3 regions of the Halalkalibacter lacteus genome follow, and region 3 is predicted to be linked to each of the others. Evidence: riboswitches for the same ligand, from Rfam matches in the RefSeq annotation. Region 3 holds a riboswitch; each other region holds the start of a gene.
The links. A riboswitch is a leader RNA that binds a small molecule or an ion and turns the genes downstream of it on or off. The one in region 3 is predicted to bind S-adenosylmethionine.

Region 1: another riboswitch for S-adenosylmethionine. It lies ahead of SAZ04_RS04500 (sugar ABC transporter substrate-binding protein); the one in region 3 lies ahead of SAZ04_RS07485 (methionine biosynthesis PLP-dependent protein).
Region 2: another riboswitch for S-adenosylmethionine. It lies ahead of mtnK (S-methyl-5-thioribose kinase); the one in region 3 lies ahead of SAZ04_RS07485 (methionine biosynthesis PLP-dependent protein).

The regions. Positions count from the first base shown of each region.
Region 1 is NZ_JAWRVL010000004.1:104,938-112,863, reverse strand. It holds gene SAZ04_RS04525 (ABC transporter substrate-binding protein) at 1-371, shown strand, start outside; gene SAZ04_RS04520 (Zn-dependent hydrolase) at 650-1,894, shown strand; gene SAZ04_RS04515 (pyridoxal-phosphate-dependent aminotransferase family protein) at 1,924-3,168, shown strand; gene SAZ04_RS04510 (amidase) at 3,187-4,377, shown strand; gene SAZ04_RS04505 (fumarylacetoacetate hydrolase family protein) at 4,394-5,251, shown strand; SAM riboswitch class I at 5,459-5,565, shown strand; gene SAZ04_RS04500 (sugar ABC transporter substrate-binding protein) at 5,696-6,808, shown strand; gene SAZ04_RS04495 (sugar ABC transporter ATP-binding protein) at 6,984-7,926, shown strand, end outside.
Region 2 is NZ_JAWRVL010000006.1:4,216-12,141, reverse strand. It holds partial or broken gene asnB (asparagine synthase (glutamine-hydrolyzing)) at 1-1,620, opposite strand, end outside; gene SAZ04_RS05865 (1,2-dihydroxy-3-keto-5-methylthiopentene dioxygenase) at 1,848-2,387, opposite strand; gene SAZ04_RS05860 (methylthioribulose 1-phosphate dehydratase) at 2,389-3,012, opposite strand; gene SAZ04_RS05855 (2-hydroxy-3-keto-5-methylthiopentenyl-1-phosphate phosphatase) at 3,009-3,662, opposite strand; gene SAZ04_RS05850 (2,3-diketo-5-methylthiopentyl-1-phosphate enolase) at 3,659-4,855, opposite strand; SAM riboswitch class I at 5,233-5,340, shown strand; gene mtnK (S-methyl-5-thioribose kinase) at 5,457-6,683, shown strand; gene mtnA (S-methyl-5-thioribose-1-phosphate isomerase) at 6,676-7,716, shown strand; gene SAZ04_RS05835 (DinB family protein) at 7,909-7,926, shown strand, end outside.
Region 3 is NZ_JAWRVL010000007.1:157,291-165,216, forward strand. It holds gene SAZ04_RS07480 (bifunctional homocysteine S-methyltransferase/methylenetetrahydrofolate reductase) at 7-1,839, opposite strand; gene SAZ04_RS07485 (methionine biosynthesis PLP-dependent protein) at 1,836-2,954, opposite strand; SAM riboswitch class I at 3,108-3,212, opposite strand; gene SAZ04_RS07490 (hypothetical protein) at 3,337-3,498, opposite strand; gene prsW (glutamic-type intramembrane protease PrsW) at 3,562-4,209, opposite strand; gene SAZ04_RS07500 (asparaginase) at 4,303-5,271, shown strand; gene SAZ04_RS07505 (YpdA family putative bacillithiol disulfide reductase) at 5,527-6,498, opposite strand; gene SAZ04_RS07510 (Glu/Leu/Phe/Val family dehydrogenase) at 6,649-7,911, opposite strand.

The sequences.
Region 1 (7,926 bases), on a different contig from region 3:
CTGAATCCGGGTTTGATCCATATAATGTTGTGTTGTTTGCTACTAAGAATTACATTGCCGAAAATGAAGAAACGGTACAAAATTTCGTAACGTCTTTTGTAGAAGGTTGGAACTTCTACGAAGAGTCTCCATACGAGATTAATGAAGCGATTCATGAAGCGAATCCGAATTTAGCATTAGAAGACCTCGAATTTGAAACAGATTCACAAAAGGAATTCATTTATAGTGGAGATGCTAAAGAGCATGGCTTTGGTTACATGTCTGAAGAACGTTGGCAAACGCTTATTGAGCAACTTCTAGAATTAGGATTACTAGAAGATGAATTTGAAGCCAAAGATATTTTCACTACTGAGTTTTTGCCATCTAATTAAACCTACCGAAAAAGGGCCAATCATCTGGTTGCCCTTTTTTGGTGTTAATATTTGTATGCAATACTTATTGCCACTGACAAAGGAATATTATCTTACATTCGAGATCGTAGCTACATCAAATCATCCGGTTCCGATATTGGAAACAAATAAAAATAATTAGTTATTATAAACAATTAAAATGGTTATTGTTAGACAGTGTGAATAATGACTATTGGTGCTCAAATAACTACAATGAAGAAACAATAAACGGTTAGTGACAACTGGAAGGAATGATTAGTATGATCGCAATACATCAAATAAATCAACAACGGCTATGGGAAACGCTTATGAAGTTAGGAGAGATTGGCGCTGGTTCAAATGTAACGGAAGAAGGTGTTACAAGACTCTCGCTTAGTTTAGAAGATTTAAAGGCACGACAGTACGTTATAGATGTGATGAAAGAATCTGGTTTAGAAGTGCGTGTGGACTCGGTCGGAAATATTATTGGGAAATTAGAAGGGATGAACCCAGATGCGCCGATTGTTATGACGGGTTCTCATGTCGATACGGTTCTTCATGGAGGATTGTTTGATGGAGCTCTTGGAGTGTTAGGCGCTGTGGAAGCGATTCGCTCGATTAAAGAATCTGGAGTTGAATTGACTCACTCCATAGAAGTTGTATCCTTTACGGATGAAGAAGGGACCAGGTTTGGGACAGGGTACATTGGAAGCAAAGGTATGAGCGGTTACCTAGATGAGAAAACATTCCTTTTAAAAGATGCAAATGGAATAACGTACGGTGAAGCATTTGAACAAGCTGGATTTGATCCGTCTCTTTATAAACAAGCAATTAGACAATCCAAAGAATTAAAAGCATATGTCGAAATGCATATTGAACAAGGAAAAGTGCTTGAAGAGCACGAATTAGCAGTAGGAGTAGTGACAGATATACAAGGTCCTGTTTGGTTAGAGGTTACGTTAACAGGTCATCCAGATCATGCTGGTGCGACGCCGATGAATATGAGAAAAGACGCGTCTCTTGCAATGGCAGAAATCATGCTAGAAGTTGAAAGACTTGCAATAAAATATAAAGGTGTAGGAACAGTAGGAAAGATGAAAGTAGAACCAGGTGGCGTGAACATTATTCCTGGAAAAGCTGCATTTTCTATCGATTTAAGACATGTTGACAAAGAACTTCGAACTAAGATGGTCAATGGAGTGACAAACGCTATTAGAGATATCTCAGATAAGAGATTGATTGAATCTGAGATTGATATTAAGAAAGCAGTCGATCCTGCCACGTGCTCTAACGAAATTGTTGAAGTAATTGAAAAATCATGTGAGGAATTACAAGTTCCAACTATGAAGCTGCAATGTGGGGCTGGTCATGATTCATTGATGATGACGAATATTACTAATATGGGGATGATTTTTGTTAGGTCTAAAGATGGGATTAGTCATAATCCTAAAGAATGGACTGAAAAAGAAGATTGTGTCGTTGGTACACAAGTCTTAATAAATACATTAGTGAAACTAGCTAAATAGCGTTTTTGAATAATGGGAGGGTAGAAATTATGCAACCAACAAATAGATTACATGTTCCAGCAAGAACAATTATGACACCAGGACCTGTAGAGGTCGATCCTAGAGTTTTGCAAGCAATGTCTTCATCAATTTTAGGTCAATTTGACCCAACTTTTACGTCATTGATGAACGAAACAATGAATCAATTACGGAAGGTTTTGCAAACGGACAATCATTGGGCGTTTCCGGTAGATGGAACATCAAGAGCAGGGATTGAAGCCATGTTGTGCAGTGTAATTGAAGAAGGAGATACCGTATTGATTCCTTCATTTGGACGCTTTGGAGGATTGCTGACAGAGATTGCAGAACGCTGTGGTGCTAAAGTCCATTTGATGCATTGCGAGTGGGGAAGTGTCTTTGATCCTAAGAATGTAATTGACGAAATGAAAACCATTCGACCTAAAGTTGTTGCGATGGTTCATGGTGATACGTCAACTGGGAGAATGCAGCCATTAGAAGAGATTGGGCGTGCTTGTAGGGAACAAGACATCCTACTAATTGTAGATGCGGTAGCGACCGTCGCAGGAACTAATGTGTTAACAGATGAATGGAACATAGATGGTCTTATTACGGGAACGCAAAAATGTTTATCAATACCGGCTGGAATGGCACCATTGACGTATAATGAACGCATTGAGAATATTTTATTAGAGAGAAAATCAATTGAAAAGGGTCTGGTTTCTCAAGATCAGCTTGCTTCAAACACAAGGAAAATCCGCAGCAATTATTTAGATTTAAGTCAATTACAAGATTACTGGAGCCCAGCAAGGTTGAATCACCATACAGAAGCAACAACGATGCTTTATGGTTTGTACGAAGGCTTGCGTCTGATACTAGAAGAAGGGTTAGAAAATCGCTTTGAACGTCATCGTTTAAATGAACGTGCGCTAGTAGCCGGTGTTGAGGCTATGGGCCTTACATTATTTGGGGATAATGGTTATAAACTGCCAACGGTTACGTGTGTGAATATCCCTGATGGAGTAAATGGCGATTCGGTGAGATCAATGCTTCTAGAGGAGTTTGGAATTGAAATAGCGAGCTCTTTCGGACCTCTGCATGGGAAGATTTGGAGAATAGGAACGATGGGATATAGTTGTCAGCAACGCAATGTTCTCTTAACACTAGCATCACTAGAAGCAGTATTACTACGACATAAAGCAAAAATAAATGTTGGGGATGGCGTTCAAGCAGCGTTAGACGTTTATCAAAAAAAAGAACGAATCGAGAGTGTTTAATCCAAGGGAGGTACTCAAGTGAAAGATAACTATAATGCGTTTGTAGATGAAGATATCATTGTAGAACCATTGAAATCAGGAGACCTCTCAGGACTTACATTTGCAGTGAAAGACGTATTTCATATTAAAGGAGTTACATCAAGTGCTGGAAATCCAGATTGGCTACGGACGCATAAACCAGCAAAAGAAAATGCGCTTGCAATAGAACGCTTGTTGCAAGCAGGAGCCACCTTACAAGGGACAACGATTACGGATGAATTGATGTACAGTTTAAATGGTGAGAATTTTCATTATGGAACACCGCTTAATCCAACAGCACCTGCCCATATTCCAGGCGGTTCATCAAGTGGATCTGCTGTTAGTGTTTCAGCAGAGCTAGTCGATTTAGCATTAGGTACCGATACGGGCGGTTCAGTGCGAATTCCATCAGCTTACTGCGGACTTTATGGATTTCGGCCTACGCATGGCCTTGTGCCGATTGAAGGAGTCATTCCCCTTGCTGAAAGCTTTGACACAGTCGGGTGGATGACAAGGAATGCAAAATTATTGTTAGAAGCCGGGAATGCATTAATTGGGGAAACTTCTCTTTCTTTAGAGGAAAAACCTTTTACAAACTTTCTATTCGGAAAAGAAGGTTGGGAATTGGCTGATGAGGAAAGCAAGGAAGTTCTTTCTTTGGTTGTTAAGCCATTAGAGCAATCATCCAAATCGAAATGGGTGACTATTGCACAAGAGGGACTGCAAAGATGGGCGAATTGTTTTAGAACGTTGCAAGGAATTGAAATTTGGAAGACACATGGTGATTGGATCTCTAAAGTGAATCCAAGCTTTGGGCCAGAGATTGCTGCTAGATTTGAATGGGCCAGTACGTTAAAGGCAGAAGAGAGTCCAAGTGAGCAAATCCTTAGAAAAGATATTCGGACAAGAATGATCGAGATGATAGGAGAAGGTGGATTATTAATCATTCCGACGACACCTGGAAAAGCTCCGCTTCGTAATTTGTCAGGAGAAGAGATTGAGAAGCGTAGATCACAAACGATGCAATTGTCTTGTATTGCGGGGCTGGCAGGGTTGCCGCAAGTAACAGTTCCACTTACCGGGCAGGATGGACTGCCGATTGCTCTTTCTTTCATAGCAGGACCGAATCAGGATGTCCGGCTACTTCAATGGATAAATGAAAATATAGAACAATTTCAACTAAATAATTGAAACTAAGGTGATATCGATGAAGCTTGCGACAGTAAAAATAGGTGGAAAAGAAGTAGCTGGACTGGTGCATGATAACGGAATCGTTCTAATTAAGACTATCAATGAGGTTGAACAGAGAAATTGGTCTCAGTCTGTTTTTGGATTAATAGAATCAGGACAGCTTGAAGATATGCAAGAATGGTATAAAGGTAGAGGGAAAGAAAGAGTTAAGGAACTACCAGCTTTCGCATTCGATGATGTTACCTATGCCCCGATATACCGAAATCCGCGCAAGATCTGGGGAATCGGAATGAACTATGTCAAGATGAGATCTGAATTAGGTGGTGCGGCAGGTGGTGATCCTGTCTTTTTTATGAAACCTGACACGAGTATAATTGGCGCGGGTGATACGATTGAGATCCCTTCACAATCAAAGAAAACGACAGCAGAGGCAGAATTGGCTATTGTTATTGGGAAGAAGTGCAAAAATATTCCTGAAGAAGAGGCTTTATATATGATTGCTGGATATACAACGGCATTAGATACGACGGCTGCGGATATTCATGCTGAAAATCCACGGTTTATGCAAAGGGCCAAAAGCTTTGATACATTCTTTAGTTTTGGTCCAGTCATAGTAACGAAGGATGAAGTTTCAAACGTGCCAGCCTTACAGGTGGCAACAGTACTAAACGGAGAAATACAACATGAAAATAAAGTAGAGAACATGATTTATAATCCTGCCTATATTGTTTCATTTCTATCGCAAGTGACGACTCTGTTACCAGGGGATATTATTATGACGGGAACACCAGGAGCAACCGTTATTCGCCAAGGCGATGTTGTAGAGTGTAGAATTGATGGGTTTGAACCTCTTTTAAACTCTGTTGTGCAATAGGGAATTTGAGGTAAATGAATATTCTTCTTTGAATTTCTATTTTGGCAAAAGGGGTAGAGAAATAAAGGAATGGTTGTTAAGTAAGAGATTTGTTATATCCAAGTATCCCAATTGGTTTATTTATAAAAGTCCAGTTCTATTGTTGACATTATACTACTAAAGGATTAAAGTGAGTATATTGATTTAATTGATAATTTAATAATATAGCTCTTATCAAGAGTGGCAGAGGGACTGGCCCGATGACGCCCAGCAACCGTTCTAATTAAGAATTGGTGCTAAATCCTGCAAAATAATTTTGTTTTGAAAGATAAGGGAGGAAAAGTATATACATATAACTAACCTCTCTATCCAATAGAGAGGTTTTTTGTGGGATAGTTGGTCCGGTATGTTATTAAACTATCAAAAAGAGATAAGATGTAGTTCAAAAAGGGGAGAGATGGAGAGATGAAAAAAGGATTCTTAAAAAGAGCACTAATACCAGCTATTGCTGCCGTTTTATTAACTGGTTGTGGAGCGGAAAGTTCTACTGAACAAGTTTCTACAGATGAGAATATATCGTTTGAAAATGTACCTGAAAGGTTTGCGAATGGAGAAGAAACAAAAATTAAAGTTATTCGTAAAATCGGTGGTGACGACCATACGGCACAGTTTTTGGCAGGGGCTAAAGAAGAAGGAGAGAGTTTAGGATTTACAGTTGATGTCATAACTGCTAATGGGGATTCTGCTAGATTTCATGACGCGATTGCACAAGCATTAGCAGAGAATTATGACGGATTTATTATTTCACATGGTGATGATGCTGCTACTGTTGAGAGTGTTAAACAGTTAACGGATGAGGGAAAGAGTGTTGTTACATTTGACTCGATTGATGATTTAACTGAAATCGAAGGTGTAACCCTTACTTCACAGGATGATGAGGCGCTTGCAACATTGGCATTGGATCAATTAGTTAAAGACCAAAATGGAGAAGCGAATATTATTTATCTTTGGGTAGATGGGTTTCCTCCAATGGTAAGACGTAATAATGTGTATCAAGATGTTCTTGAACAATACCCCGGTATTCAAGAAATTGGTAGGTTTGGAGTAGCGGCCCCTGATACATCTGTTCAAACCCAAAATGCTGTAGCAGCAATGCTAACCAAACATCCTAAAGGTGAAATCGATGCCATCTTTGCAACGTGGGATGCTTTTGCAATTGGTGCAACTCGAGCTATTAAGGAAGCAGGAAGAGATGAAATCAAAATTTACGGTATTGATGTTTCAAATGCAGACTTACAAGAAATTCAGGAGGATGGGAATCCATGGAAATATACGGCTGCCGTTGATCCGAAATTGATTGGTGCTGTTAACATGAGACTCGTTGCAAAGAAATTAGCTGGAGAAGAAACACCACAAACTTATGACCTAGAGGCATCTCTGATTTCACAAGATCAATTACTAGAAGCAGGTGAGGCAATAAATATGGTCAACCTTGCTAATACAGTTGAAGGTTGGGGAGAAACTGATGCGTTCGAAGAAGATTGGATGCAGACATTGAAGGAGCATTATACAAAATAGTTATTAGTAGATTGAAAAGAATGATAATCATTGCCCATAGGATGGCTCTTATTTACTCTGATTCTGTCTACAAGAAAGATAAAGACAGTCTCATTAAATAAGAGTTGTCCTTTTTACTTGGTTAATATGAACTTGTTTACTGGTAGGGTATAAGAGATTAAGTTGGGAGGGAGGCATGATCATGGCTTTATTAGAAATGAAAAATATCTCGATTTCATTTCCAGGTGTAAAAGCTTTAAATAAAGTTGATTTCTTTGCTGAAACCGGTATGGCTCATGCCCTTTTAGGAGCAAATGGGGCAGGGAAATCAACGCTTATGAAAGTGTTATCTGGAGCATACAGTCACTATACAGGAGATATTTTAATAGATGAGAAAAGGATACATATTCGGACGCCAAAGGATGCGCAAGACCATGGGATTCAAATTGTTTATCAAGAAGTAGATACTGTGCTTATTCCTTATTTATCGGTTGCTGAAAACATCATGTTAAATGAAACAGTAAATAATATGGGAAGAAGACAAATTATTCATTGGAACGAACTTCATAGAAAAGCAACAAATATATTAAAAAGTATAAATATTAACGTATCGACAAAAAAACTAGTTAGTGAGTTGACTCTTGCAGAAAAACAAATGGTTTTAATTGCTAGGGCGATTTCAACTCAATGTAAGTTTCTTATATTAGATGAACCAACAGCTCCTTTAAGTCATACAGAGACAAGTGAATTATTTCGAATTGTTCGCGACTTAAAAGCTAAAAATGTCGGTGTTATTTTTATTTCACACAGGTTGCCAGAAATTTTTGAAATATGTGATGAACTAACGATTATGCGAAATGGTCAATTTGTCACAAGAGAGAAAACGTCTATGATGAATCAAAGTAGTGTAGTTGAGCATATGCTAGGCGAAAAGCTTGAAGAGCAGTTTCCAGACTACAATGTTGAAATTGGAAATACAGTCCTGAATGTAAAAGGACTTTCTGATACAGGTGTTATTCACCAATTGAATATGCACGTAAATGAAGGAGAGATCGTGGGCGTGGCTGGGCTAGTCGGGGCAGGGAAAACCGAATTGTGTAAAGCGATTTTTGGTTATTCAAAGATTACTTCTGGTGAAA
Region 2 (7,926 bases), on a different contig from region 3:
TACGCATAAACACATGATCTGGTACAATTCCTTCAAACGCTTTACGGAGAATGTATTTGGTTGTACCACTTGTAATTTTCCAATCAGCAGGAATTTGCGAGGCAAGCTCGAACACATTCTTATCAAGAAAAGGTACTCGCAACTCCAAAGAATGAGCCAGCGTCATTTTATCTGCTTTTACTAAAATATCGCCACGTAACCACGTACACATATCTAAATGTTGCATCCGATTCACGTCATGTTGATAAATAGTATCCTGATAAATGGGGGTTGTAATGATCTCATTTGCAAACCTTTTATTATACATTGATAAAAGGTGTTCTTTTTCCATCTCTGAAAACATCTTCGCATTTCCTATATACCGTTTTTCTAGCGGGGTGATACCACGCTCCAGAAAGCTCTTTCCCTTCATGCCCTCTGGTAATATGTTTGCTAGCCTCCTTAGATTCTTTTTCAAGATGGAAGGAATGTACTGAAAGAAAGCTAAGCTTTGCGGTTCACGGTATATGTTATAACCCCCAAATAATTCATCAGCACCTTCCCCTGATAGCACCACTTTCACGCGTTTGCTTGCTTCTTTTGCAACAAAATAAAGAGGGACACACGCAGGATCTGCAAGAGGATCATCCATATGCCACATGATTTTAGGCAATTCATCACGATATTCAACTGCAGTAATGATTTTGCTATAGTTTTTTATATTTAGCTTGTCCGTACTTTCTTTCGCAACATCTATTTCACTGTATCCATCATGTTCAAACCCTACTGAATATGTTTCTAGATCCGGTTTCAACTCTTTAGCGATTGTCGCAATGATTGTAGAGTCGATACCACCTGATAGAAAAGCACCAACAGGGACATCACTTCGCATATGTTTTTCGACTGAGTCATACATTGTCTCTCTAATTTGATTCACCCAATCGCCTTCACTTTTATTTATAGGACTAAATGTTGGTTTAAAGTATTGCGTAATGTTAACTTTTTTCCCGACTTTTTTTCAAGTGTGTGACCTGGTTCAAGCTTATAAATATCTTTTGTTATTGTATGCGGTTCGGGCACATATTGAAAAGACATATAATGATGAAAAGCTTGTTCACTCAATTGATGTTCCCCGTCACTTGTAAGCAAACTTTTCTTTTCTGACGCTAGCATAAGACCGTCCGCTACTTCTTTATAAAATAATGGCTTAATGCCAAATTGATCTCGTGCAGCAAACGCTCGTTTCTCAACATTATCCCAAATGACGAAAGCGAACATCCCACGCAAGTGTTGGACAACATTTGCCCCTACTTCACTATAAAGTGCAAGAATCACTTCCGTATCAGATTCAGTTTGAAACGGTTTCCCTTTTTCAAGCAGTTCCTTTCTTAATTCTACATAATTATAAATTTCGCCATTAAAAACGATCCAATACCGTCCATTTTCATATGATAAAGGTTGATCTCCTCCTTCTAAATCGATAATGCTCAAGCGACTAAACCCTAAATGAACATGGTCTCCATGCATATACCCTTCTTGATCCGGCCCTCTATGAGGGATCATTTTATTCATTTCTTGTATTTTATTAACATGATCATATTTTTGAGGAGTATCGAACAAATACGTCACAAATCCACACATAATCTTGCACCTACTTTTCTACGTTCATATTGTACTTTTTCTAGTATTTGATACATCATACTTGATATACATATATTAGACGTTGTGTAGCTATATTAGGATTCACTAGAAAAAAACTTTTCATCACGAAAGTAAGACAAATGAAAAGTTTTCACATTAGGAATAAACCATAAGCAAAAAAAAAGAGACAACTCGACTGAGTTATCTCTTTTTACTATTCTTGACTCTTACAACTGATGTTCTTTTTCTTCATATGAATGTGCTACCCATCCTTCTGTTTCAATGAACAGGCGAACCGCAACCACTTGACGATCGTCCATGAGCGTGAAAAAATGCGGTGTATTCTCGGGCACCGAAATGACATCCCCTGCTTCAAGCTCAATATTAAAGTAGCCTGTCTCTTCATCACCTTTTACTATGAAGATCCCGTGACCTGCCGTTATCGCTCGAACTTCATCTTCTGTATGTGTGTGAACTTGTTCAAATTTCTTTAATAACTCTTCTAAATTAGGTGTTATTTCTGATAGAGCGACAATGTCCCAATTTTGATAACCACGTCGCTCAACCAATGAACGAATATCTGCATCATATGCTTTTAAAATTTCTGATTTGTCATCATCCGATAGGTCAAATTTCGCAACTAAACTCTTAGGCAACTTACTCATATCCCATCTTTCAAAAAAGACACCTTGCGCTTCAAGAAATGCATGAACATTCTCATATCCTTTGATTACTTCTCCACTGTTTCTTACTTTTATAACTGCCATGTTATAAAACCTCCTTTAAATTTAATGCTTTTGCATGCAATAATTTCATTTGGTACGAAAAAAGGAATTCACAAGCTTCAAGATGCCTTTTTGCTTCGAATGCATTTCTTCCCCATACCGTAATACCATGGTTTCGTATTAAAACCGCTTTTGTGTCAGCTGAAATTTGTTCGCCAACAGCCAGACCTAATGTTGGCAAGTCTGCAAAATTTTCAACTATTGGAATCGTTAGTTCTCCGTCTTCTTCCCAAATTCCAAATGCCTTTATCAACTCCACATTCCGAAATGTAACGGAGCCTTTCTCAGCATAAAGTTCTGAAATCAAATTATTATCAAGTGTATGAACATGAAGACTACATCCAGCATCCGTTCTCTTATAAACCTCTAAATGAATCACTGTTTCCGCCGATGGTTTTCCCTGCTCAGTTAGGGCATTTCCATCCTGATCAACGAGGACAAAATCTTCTTCTGTCTCTTGATACTTATCCTTACCGCTCACCGTGACAAGACAAGTAAGTGGCTCATCACTGACCTTGATAGATAGATTTCCACTCGTTCCTGGAAACCAGTTTCTTACCCCAAGTTCACGTTTAATAGAGGCAAGTTCATTCCAAGCTGAAATCATACTTTCACCTCATTTTGTTCTAAAATTCGAATAACATCATGAAACGTTTCAAAAGACTGATAAGGCAGATTCAATTCTTCACACTTTTGCTGCAGGAAATCTCGTGCAATGACTAAATCAGCTTGCTTAGCAGCTTGCAAGTCCGTGATTGAATCACCTATAACAATCTTATAATGCCCTTCTCCAATTTCGCGCAAAATTGATGGCTTGCAACAGCCACATTCATTTGAACATTGTTCATCACAGGTATGCGGCCATTCAACTCGGATTTTCTCTTCATTAAATTTCGCTTCATTACAATAAACCGGCAAGTTGTATCCTTTTAAAAGTGGATGAACAAAAAAGTCCATACCTCCACTAACAACGACTAAATCTAGTCCATTCCTTTTTGTGTATGAAACAAATTCACCGAACCCTTCACGAATCTTTGCATCATTTAAAATGAAGGTTGTCATTTCTTCTTTTAATTCAGCAGGGAGGAGACGAAAGAATTGGCCCACTCCTTTTTTAATCGAAATCCGTTGACTAAGAATATCATCTTTAATTTCTTCCCATTCAGGTGGGGCAAATTTCTTCATAATCGCGACAATATTATCATTCTCTGTAATCGTCCCATCAAAATCGCAGAATATCATCGGATTCAGGGTCATTCCCCTCCCCATAGTTCAATCGCTTGAGCTAACTCCTGATTTTCAGTCGCTGCCTCTTTTAAAGATTTATGATCTAATACAGCATCAATTGCCTGAAGAAATGCTTTTCCACCCGCTGCAGCACCTCCAGGGTGACCGTGAATTCCACCGCCCGCATTAATAATGCTGTCGACCCCAAAATCAGCGATCAATTTCGGCGTTAAACCCGGGTGGATGCCAGCAGATGGCACAGGAAATGCTTTTTTAAAGACCGAATCTTCACTTGTTAAGTTCAGAGCTATCTCTTGTGTCTCTTCTTTTGCCATCGCAACAGAACCATAAGGAGACGGAAATAAAACTAGATCTGCTCCAGCCATACGAGCTAATTTCCCAAGTAACAAACCTGGTGAAACCCCGAAATCTGGCGAAGAAATCATCGTTCCCGAAAATGCTGGATGGGCCATAATTGGCAATGGAATATTCGGGTCTTCTGCAAGTGCCTGCATAACATCCAAGCCATAGGCGTATGTATTAAACAGCAAAAGATCAGCGCCTAATTCCACCGCTTTATAAGCATTTTCTTTTAACTCCATTGTTTTTCCTGTTAAGTTGACTGCATGAAGCGTTCGTTTTCCAGTTTCTTCATAACTCTCCCGTAAAGCCTCTTGACAAACTGCTATTCTTTTTTCAAGTGGCGTTCGTTCATTTTCAAAAAGAATTTCATCATCTTTAACGATGTCAATTCCTCCAAGAGCTTGTGCTTTCATTTGCTCTTTAAGCGAAGATAAATCGCGCCCGATGACTCCTTTAAAAATACTCATTAATAAAGGACGGTTATATGCATTCGTTAATTCTCTAATACCTTCTATTCCATATTTCGGCCCAGGGTACCCTTGTTTTACCTCATCAGAAAATGCCAAGTCAATGAGTTTCACCTTGCCATCTAATGAGAACTTCCCAAATGTTGTTGTCAGAACCGCTGGCAAATCATTTGAAAAGTTCACGCTTGGATATCCTACGGAAATACGAGCCTTATTATTTGTTACCATTTTTGCTTCAACGACTCTTCCTTTATGACGCTCGAGCTGAGCTTGTTCCACTGCAGGTAGATTAGTCCATGAACCTACTGTTAACCCAACAGCAATTGCCTCTGCTTTTTTTTCTAAACTTTCTGGCTTTGCTTCAAGAAGGTATGTTGCTATTACTTCACTCACTATACTAAAACCTCCATTATGTACTTCTTCTACTAAATTGTGGATAAACGCGATATTGGCACTTAATAATAGTTTTGAATTATGCCAGTATTCTTATTTTCCGTCAATCATCAAAGGGTGTTTTTCCTTTTTGTACATAGAAAAATTTGACTACTTATAGTAGTATCTCAATTTTATCACTTTATCAAACTAAATGATCTCTTAATTTGCAAAATCCAATTGACAGTTCCCTTTCATTCGGTGTAAGATGACACTCAAATAGGAAAGCTTTTTTAAAAGTAGCTTATAACTAGACTAAATGAGATCGTATTAAAGTGCCCACGTATCGGCTTTTAGGGGACCTTCTTTAACCAATGAATGCATATAACTTCATATAACTCTTATTACGAGAAGGCTGAGGGAATTGGACCGATGACGCCCGGCAACCGGCTTAAAAGCAATGGTGCTACTTCCAACGGAATGATAAACATTCTGACAGATAAGAGGAACGAACACGATGTTTCAATCCTCTTGATTTGTTTTCAAGAGGATTTTTTTATTGGAAATCATAACTACATCGTACTTAACGGACCACAATAAGTTCTTTTAGGAGGTTGCACATATGAAAGTACTAACTTTGCAAAAGAAAATCTATAAACCTTTAAACACAGAAACAGCAATGGAGTTAAGTAAAAAATTGCAATTATTCGACCTGGATGATCAACTCACTTCTGAAGAAATTGGTGATGGAAATTTAAATTTGGTTTTTCGAGTAATGAATGAACAATCTGGTAAATCACTCATTATTAAACAAGCACTCCCATACGCCAAAGTTGTTGGAACAAGCTGGCCGTTAACACTAGACCGTGCTCGTATTGAAAGTGAATCATTAAAACGAACATACCAACTCGTTCCAAATTTCACTCCAAAAGTCTACTTTAGTGATTCAAACCGTGCTGTTACAGTTATGGAAGATCTATCTGATTTCACTATTTTACGTAAAGGTTTACTTGCTGGGAATGTTTATCCTAACTTAGGAAAGGATATCGGACAATTTCTAGCACATACACTCTTTTTCAATTCAGACTTTGGGTTAAATCAACAAGAAAAGAAAATCCAAAGTAGTCGCTTTATTAACCCTGAATTGTGTAAAATCACAGAAGACCTTGTATTCACAGATCCATTCTATGATCACGACACTAATAATATTGATGAAGACCTTAAGCCATTTGTTGCAAAAACGATATGGGAAGATCCATCTTTAAAGCTTGAAGTCGCGTCATTAAAAAAGGCTTTTCTCACAAAAGGAGAAACACTCGTTCATGGTGATCTTCATACAGGGAGTATTTTTGTTCGTGAAGAAGATACGGTAGTGATTGACCCTGAATTTGCCTTTTACGGTCCAATGGGATTTGATATTGGTGCCTTCATTGCCAACATTATTTTGAATTATTTATCTCAACAAGTTCATTTAAAAGATCAGCCACAAAAGCAAGAAGAATACAAACACTACTTACTAAATGTCATTTCTGAAAGCTGGAATGTATTTAGTGAAGAATTTACCTACCTTTGGAATCAACACCCACAAGATGTCTATATGAGTGTTGATGGTTATCTCGATCAAACGTTACAAGAGATTTTCAAAGATACGATTGGATTTGCAGGTTGTAAAATAGTCCGACGAATGATTGGTCTTGCCGGTGTAGAAGATGTTGAATGTATTTTAAATCAAGCAGTCAAAAATGAAGTAAAGAAAACTGCACTTACTCTCGGGAAAAACCTAATCTTAGAACGTAGTCAGATTTCAACAATAGATGAATTAGTAAAGGTTGTGAGTAAACATGCTTAATAGCCCCATTCGTTCCGTTCAATGGAACATAGACAAAATTATATTACTAGATCAGCGATTGCTTCCAGGAAAGACGGAATTTCTCACACTAACTTCAATAGAAGATGTTTGGGATGCCATCTTTGAACTAAAAGTACGTGGTGCACCAGCAATTGGCATTGCCGCTGCATATGGATTAGCTCTTTCAACACAACAATCAACACTATCCGATTTTGATAAGTTTCGTTTGGAACTTGAAAAAGAAGCCGCCTATTTAGAAACGTCTAGACCTACTGCTGTCAATTTATTTTGGGCAATAAAACGGATTCTCTCTGTTGTAAGAGATGTAACGACTGTTCAAGAAGCGAAAGAAGCTGTTTTAGCAGAAGCTCTTTTAATTGAAAAAGAAGATGAAGAAGTTTGTCGATCAATCGGGGAATACGCACTTAGTTTATTTCAAGATGAAGACACATTGCTTACTCATTGTAATGCAGGAGGAATTGCAACAGCTCGCTACGGTACTGCACTTGCGCCGTTTTATATTGCAAAAGAACGCGGAATTAACTTAAAAGCTTTTGCTTCTGAAACACGTCCGGTCTTACAAGGAGCAAGACTTACAGCATGGGAACTCCAACAACTTGGTGTTGATGTCACGTTAATAACTGATAATATGGTCGCACATACGATTCAATCAAAAGGCATTAATGCAGTCATTGTTGGCGCTGACCGCATTGTAGCAAATGGTGATACTGCTAATAAAATTGGAACGTACGGTCTCGCCCTCATTGCCAAGTCATTAGGAGTTCCATTTTACGTTGCTGCACCACTATCGACCATTGATTTAGACACAGCAACAGGTTCTGATATTGAAATTGAAGAACGCCATCCTGATGAAGTCCGTACCATCAATGGTCACCCTATTTCACCAGCTAATATTAACGTCTTTAACCCAGCCTTTGATGTTACACCTGCAGAGTTAATTACCGGTATCATTACGGAAAAAGGCATTATAAAAGGTGACTACCCAAAAGAGATTGTTGCTCTTTTTCAGTAATGTTACCTAATTAAAAAAGAACGATTGACGGTCGAGAAATCCTTATAAAAGATGGGGTTTCTCTTTTTTTATCAAACCGTAACTTCCCCTACGACTTACATCATCCAAAACTTTAGAGAGAAATCATTAGATTCTATTTAACGCCTTTATACTATACACTATTATCAAACTAGTAAAAGGAGTGAAACAATCATGACGATTATAGCATTT
Region 3 (7,926 bases):
CAATCGTTATCTTCCCTGCATGATAAATTTCTGAGCTTCAATATATTGAGTTAACTCCACTGTCATTTCATAACGCAAGAATGGTGTAATTAAATAAATTCCATTGAAATAAGTAAGTGCTGTATCAATTAATGATTTTGCTATTTTGATTCCTTCTGCTGTTGATGCGTCTCTATCTTCTCCACAAGCTACCATCGCAGCACGAATATCATCTGTTAATTTAATCCCTGGTACTTCGTTATGAAGAAATTCGGCATTTCGAGTACCTGTTAATGGCATAATCCCAATATAAATAGGCTCTTTTACATGCTTCGTTTCATCAGCTAGCGCTTCGATTTGCTCCACACTATAAATTGGTTGTGTCATGAAGTAATCCGCACCGCTCTCAACCTTTTTCTCCATTCGCTTAACCGCTTTGTCGAGGTGCCTGACATTCGGGTTAAGTGCTGCTCCGATAGAAAAGTTTGCTTTTTGTCCAAGTTCTTTCCCTGAAAACGAAATGCCTTCATTCAATTGTTTAATAAATGAAATGAGTTGAAACGAACTTACATCATAGACAGATGTTGCTCCAGGAAAATCGCCAATTTTTGTTGGGTCCCCTGTAATGGCTAACACATCATCAATTCCTAACGCATTAAGACCCATTAAGTGTGATTGTAAACCAATCAAATTTCGATCACGACACGTAACATGAACAAGCGGTCTGACTCCAAGCTGCTCTTTCACCATCGCTCCGAGTGCTAGATTATCGACTCTTGGAGAAGCAAGTGAATTATCAGCCATTGTCACAGCATCTACACCAGCTTCCTTCAATGCCTTTGCGCCCTCCATAAATCGTTTTGTATTTAATTTTTTCGGGGGATCTAACTCAACAATAACAGATTTACGTTCTTTCACAATTTCTGGTAACGGCGTTTGTTTCCGCGGAATGTGAATCGCTTCTCTCACCGCTACAAGTGGACGGACCGTTTTACTAGTGACCGGTTTCGTAACAGATTTTACTTTTGCAAACGCCTCAATATGTTCCGGTGTTGTCCCGCAGCACCCACCTAATAAGCGTACACCTTGTTTAATAAATTGTTCCCCCATCGCTTGAAAGTAATCAGCATTCGATTGATAGAACACTCGCCCATCTCTGTAATCAGGCAAACTTGCATTCGGGTAGGCTGATAGAAAGGCCTCCTTCGGTAAAGGCATCGTTTCAAATGAGCGAAGCATATGAAATGGACCTGTCCGGCAATTCAACCCGACAACATTCGCTCCTACTGCTATAAGCTGATCAAACGCATTAGAAACAGCTATACCACCGTTCATGACACCAACTTCACCTATTGAAAGATTGACAATTATCGGTAAATTAGTTAGCTTTCTAGCTAGACTCGTTGCCATTTTTGCTTCCTCTAAATCATAAAATGTTTCAAGTAAAAGTCCATCGACACCCTCATACAATAGTTCATTCATTTGCTCAGAAAAAGCAACTTCAATTTCGCGCAAACTCCATTCTTCAAGTTGAAACCTTCTTATTCCACCAACAGTTCCGACTACAAATGCTGACTTTTTTGCTGCTTGTCTAGCTAAGTTTACAGCCGTCTGATTGATTGTCTGAACTTGTTTATTAAGACCGTATTTCTCAAGTTTTAATTGATTGGCTGCATATGTATTGGTTTGTACTACATCCGCGCCAGCTTCTACATATTTTCTATGAGCATTCACAATTTTTTCAGGGTCAGTTATATTCACCTCTTCAAAGCACTGATCAACGCCTTGCTCATAAAGCAAAGTTCCCATAGCACCGTCCCCAATTAAAACCCGCGTGGCTAATTGTTCTAGTAATTTCATTCGTCGCCCTCCTCTTTTACATACCGGAATGCCTGGTCAAGATCTGCAATTAAATCTTCAGCCCGTTCTATCCCAACAGAAAACCGCAAAAGACGATTACAAACTCCATTTGCTATTCGAATATCTTCAGGAATATCCATATGCGTTTGCGTAGCAGGATAAGTCATCAAGCTTTCGACCCCCCCTAAACTTTCTGCAAAAGAGACAAGTTTCAACTGCTGCAAAAATGGATTCACCCATTGCTCATGTAAGATACGAAATGAGACCATGCCTCCCTTACCTGGGTAAAGGACATCGGTCACGCTTTCTTGCTCATTTAAGTATGTAACAATCGCTTTTGCATTTTCTTCATGTTTATCCATACGAATCGCAAGTGTTTTCATGCCTCGAGTTAAAAGATATGAATCAAACGCAGATAAAATCGCTCCAATTCCATTATGATAATACCCAATTCTTTCACATAACTCTTCTCCCTTAGCGACAATTAACCCAGCAATCACATCATTATGCCCTCCTAAATATTTCGAGGCACTATGAATAACGATATCTGCCCCATCAACAAGTGGTTGTTGTAACAAAGGAGTGTAGAATGTATTGTCAACGATTAATAACAATCCATATTTTTGGGCTATTTGAACCAAGTCTGGAATTGATGCTTCTTGCATCAGTGGATTCGTCGGTGTTTCAATAAATAAAGCTTTTGTTTTATCGGTGATACAACGTTCAAACTGCTCAAGTTTCCTCGGATCAGCAAAGGAAAATGTTAAGCCCCAGCGATTCCATCCTTGTTCGAATAGACGGTATGTCCCTCCGTATAAATCTTGAGAAGCTAAAATTTCATCACCTTGTTCAAAGAGAGATAGCACCGTTTGGATGGCAGCCATACCCGAACTACATGCAAATCCTCTATCCCCCTCTTCTAGTTTAGCTATCGCATTTTCAACCACTTCCCTCGTCGGATTTCCAGTTCGAGCATAGTCGTAACCAGTCGACTCCCCAATCCCAGTGTGTCTATATGCTGTTGAAAAATAAACAGGTGTATTGATCGTCCCAGTCGGGTCCGAAGAACGGTTTCCTATTTGCACTAAAATCGTTTCTAGTTTTTCTCGGTTCATCTTTCATACCTCCAATAATTCAATCATTTCATGATCCTCTCTCACCTATTTGTCGCTGATTGAGGTATAAATAATATCTTTTCTTTCATCTTCTACAAAAAGAACCACCCTCATTATATAAGAAGAAGGTGGTTTTTATAAATCATTCACTTCTTCTTATCTCTCAAGCCAAAAGACTTGATGGAATTAGCACCTGACCTATAAAGGCTGGTTGCTGAGACATCATAGGGCCAGTCCCTCCGTCTCTCTTGATAAGAAATTCAAATATTGTTTTTTGCGTTTAATCAAAATTACAACAATTCATACAATTTTGCAAGTGAAAATTTCTAAAAAAGCTTTTTCATACAAGATTTAGTTATCATCCCTTTATAAACACTACCAATTATTCTAGTGTTGCATCAATATTTAAATTCTCCTCATTCCCACAAACACAACGCTTAAAACCAGTCTCATACTCTCCATTCTCGTTTCGTCTCCCACGTAAAATGTATTTCTCGCCACAAACAGGACAACGAATAACAATACGATAACGTCCTTCTGCCATAATCATCACCCTTTACTATAAATATGCACTTATCCCCATTACTATTTATCACTCACTCTTTCATTATTCGTCTAAATGGTGAGCTCGTTTTACCTTATTTAAAGCTACCCACCATAGTACTAACATAAACGGAATCAACCCAATTAAAAAATACATATCAAATACAATAAAAATAGAATCGTATACGCCATGTAATATGATAGGAAAACAAAGGGACAACGTCAAATGTTTCACTCGTTGTTGTCCTTCTATTTTCGCCCTTCCTAAATAGTATCCCATTATAACACCAAATAGAGCATGGCTTGAAACCGGAAGCAGTGCTCGACCAAATGCTGTCTCAAGTCCATTAGCTATTAAATAAAATACATTTTCTAATGTGGCAAATCCTAACGAGAGCGACACACCAAATACAATTCCGTCATAGCGTCTCGCAAAAGTTGCATGTTGATACGCAAAAACCCAAAGAAGAAACCACTTGAAAAACTCTTCCACGAACCCATATAAAATAAATGCCCTAGAGAACGGATTACTAAAATATCCTTCAGTTGTAAACGCATATTGCAAGACCATTACTGGGAAAACGAGTAGCACACCTATCAAAAATGTTCTAAATACTAGTGCTATTGTACTCGTGGTATAATGGTTACGTAGATAGAAATAAGATAATAATGCCATTCCTGGAGCGATTGCTGCTGTTACAATTGCAAACAACTTGCTCTTCCTTTCCCATTGCTTTACTCTTTAAAATTAATTTCTAAGCTGGTATGATATTATTCTATAAAACTTAAATTTGAGGTGTGCTTTTTGAAAAAAATTCTCGTTTTACATACAGGTGGCACAATTGCGATGCAAGAAAATGAGCAAGGAGCCGTGCAACCAAACTTGATAAATCCATTATATTCCACTATCGAATCGCTATCAAGCATCGCCTCTGTTATCGTTGACGATTATTTGAATATTCCATCACCACATATGACCCCTAGTTTAATGATTGATCTTGCAGAACGCTTAAAAGAAAGAGTAAAAGAAGATCATTTAGACGGTATTGTTGTCACACATGGAACGGATACACTTGAGGAAACAGCTTATTTACTTGACCTTTTACTTGATTGGAATATTCCCGTTATCATTACTGGAGCTATGCGTTCAAGTAACGAACTTGGCGCTGACGGCCCTCATAATTTAATAGCTTCTGTAAGAGTTGCAGCAAATGAAGATGCACAAGGTAAAGGTGTACTCGTCGTATTGAATGATGAGATCCACACAGCAAAAAACGTAACAAAAACACATTCAAGTAACATTGCTACTTTTCAAAGTCCACAATATGGACCGATTGGAATTGTCACAAAACGTGGTGTCTTCTTTCATCACACCCTTTCGAAGCGAGAATGTTACCCGGTTAAGAAGATAACAAAAAAGGTGGCATTATTAAAAACTTATACTGGTATGGATCATTCGATCGTTGACGCTATTGCATCAACACACATAGATGGGCTTGTTATCGAAGCCTTCGGTCAAGGAAACGTCCCCCCAACTATTGTGCCTGCATTGAACCGTTTGATTAATCGAGACATTCCTGTCGTCTTAGTCTCTCGCTGCTTCAATGGAGTCGTTCAAGATATTTATGCATATGAGGGCGGAGGTCGTACGTTAAAGGATATGGGTGTCATTTTTACAAATGGATTAAATGGTCAAAAAGCAAGATTAAAACTAATGGTCGTATTAGAACAAACAACAAATCGAACGACAATCCAAGAATTATTCTACAAATAAGAAAAACTGCAAAGCTGTCTTTTCTTAGAAGCACTGAGCTGAACCGTTGCCTCTTTTTAAGATGAACGACAAGTGGGTAACAGTAGTCGTTCGACACGCAGCGTGCGAAGCCATTTCACGCCCTTGAATAGGATTTCACGCTTCATTAAATTCTGTTATATTTCATTTTTCTTATCTTTTAAAAAGGGGATCAAAAGGTAGTTTTTTACCCTTTTGATCCCCCTTACAGATATTGACTATATGTCATAAACAGTTTTAAACCTTTTTATTCGCTTTAATTGCTTTTGCAATGTGCTCACCGTGGAATCGTCCATTTTCGATAAAGATTTCATTTGCATTATTTCCGGCTGCAATAACACCCGCAATATAAAGTCCTTCTACATTTGTTTCCATCGTTTCAGGATGAAAAGTTGGACGACCTGTATGCTCATCTACCAATACGCCCATTTTTCGTAGAAACGTATGATTTGGATGATACCCTGTCATCGCAAAAACAAATTGTGCTTTAGCTTGGTACACATCTTCTCCTTTTTTATAAATCACTACATTTTCTCTTATTTCGAGTACTTCTGCGGTAAATTCCATCTTTATTTTTTCGTGACGAACAAGTGCTTCAAACTCAGGTAGAATCCAAGGTTTTACACTGCTAGAATACTCACTACCTCGATATAGATTCGTGACATGTGCTCCCGCTTTTTCTAATTCAAGGGCCGCATCAACTGCTGAATTTTTGCCACCAATTACGACAACGTCCATATCAAAATAGGGGTGAGCCTCTTTAAAATAATGGAGGACGTGGCTTTGCTTTTCTCCTGGCACTTCCAGCATATTCGGTGAATCATAATAACCCGTTGCTATAATAACATTTGTTGCTTCATATTCCGCTAATGTGGTAGCTATGTAAAAATCACCATTTTCTTGCTTTTTAACGACTTTGACTTGTTCATATGCTTGAACTCGGATTTCTTTCCTCTTCACTACCTCACGATAATAGACAAGAGCCTGATTCCGTTTCGGCTTTCGTTCCTCAACAACAAATGGAACTCCACCTATCTCAAGCTTTTCACTCGTACTAAAAAACGTTTGGTGTGTCGGATAACGATGAATAGCACTGACAACATTATCCTTCTCAATAACAAGTGGCTGTAGTCCCTGTTCCATACAAGCGATGGCTGCCGCAAGCCCACAAGGACCTCCACCGACAATAATAACCTCTTCTTTAATCATACATCCACCTCTTTACACAAAAGAGGGCGACTCAAAAATAGATATCCTCACAGGTCATCAGTAATGAACAATACCTTAACTTCACTGATGAATTTCTTTTCCTGGGAAGAGTCTTCATTTAAGTCTCCCTCTTGCCATATTTAAATAAATTTACACCCAGCCACGGAATCTAGATGCTTCAGCCATCTTACGCACACCAATCATATACGCAGCTAAACGCATGTCGACCTTACGTGTTTTTGCTAAGTTATAAATATTATCAAAAGAACCAACCATAACTGATTCCAATTTCCCTTCTACTTCTTCTTCTGTCCAGTAATAACCTTGGTTATTTTGAACCCACTCAAAATAAGACACGGTGACTCCCCCAGCACTAGCTAGTACATCTGGAACAAGAAGAATTTCACGATCGGTTAAAATCTTTGTTGCTTCCATAGTTGTTGGACCATTTGCCGCTTCTACAACTATAGAAGCTTTAATACTATAAGCATTTTTTTCTGTAATTTGATTTTCAATTGCTGCGGGCACTAAAATATCACAGTCTAATTCAAGAAGTTCCTCATTAGAAATCGTCTCTCTAAATAGTTTTGTAACCGTTCCAAAACTATCACGCCGATCAAGTAAATAATCAATATCCAACCCTTCTGGATCATGTAGACCACCATATGCATCGGAAATCCCAATTACTATTGCACCAGCATCATGCATAAACTTCGCCAAAAAGCTCCCTGCATTCCCAAAACCTTGAATGACCACTCGCGCTCCTTCAATGTCAATGCCTTTCTTTTTTGCTGCTTCACGAATGCAGATGGTGACCCCTTTAGCTGTTGCCGATTCACGACCATGCGAACCACCTAATACAAGAGGCTTTCCCGTAATAAATCCAGGCGAATCAAATTCACGAATGCGACTATACTCATCAAGCATCCAAGCCATAATTTGAGAATTCGTAAATACATCAGGTGCAGGAATATCTTTTGTTGGACCAACGATTTGGCTAATCGCCCTAACATACCCTCGACTAACACGTTCAAGCTCACGGAACGACATTTCACGCGGATCACAAATGATCCCCCCTTTTCCACCACCATAAGGTAGATCAACAATTCCAGCTTTCAGACTCATCCAAATCGAGAGGGCTTTGACCTCTTTCTCAGTTACATTAGGATGAAATCTCACCCCACCTTTTGTTGGTCCAACCGAATCATTGTGTTGAGCGCGAAAACCCGTAAAAATCCTTGTAGACCCATTATCCATACGAATCGGAATTCTGACAGTTAACATACGAATCGGTTCCTTCATTAATTCATACATTTCTTCTGGGTAACCAAGCTTGTCCAGCGCTATCTTAATGACACTTTGTGTCGAGGCAAGCACATCTAATTGTTCTGCTTGCTGTTTCTTTTCTGCCATTCCCTTTTCACCTCA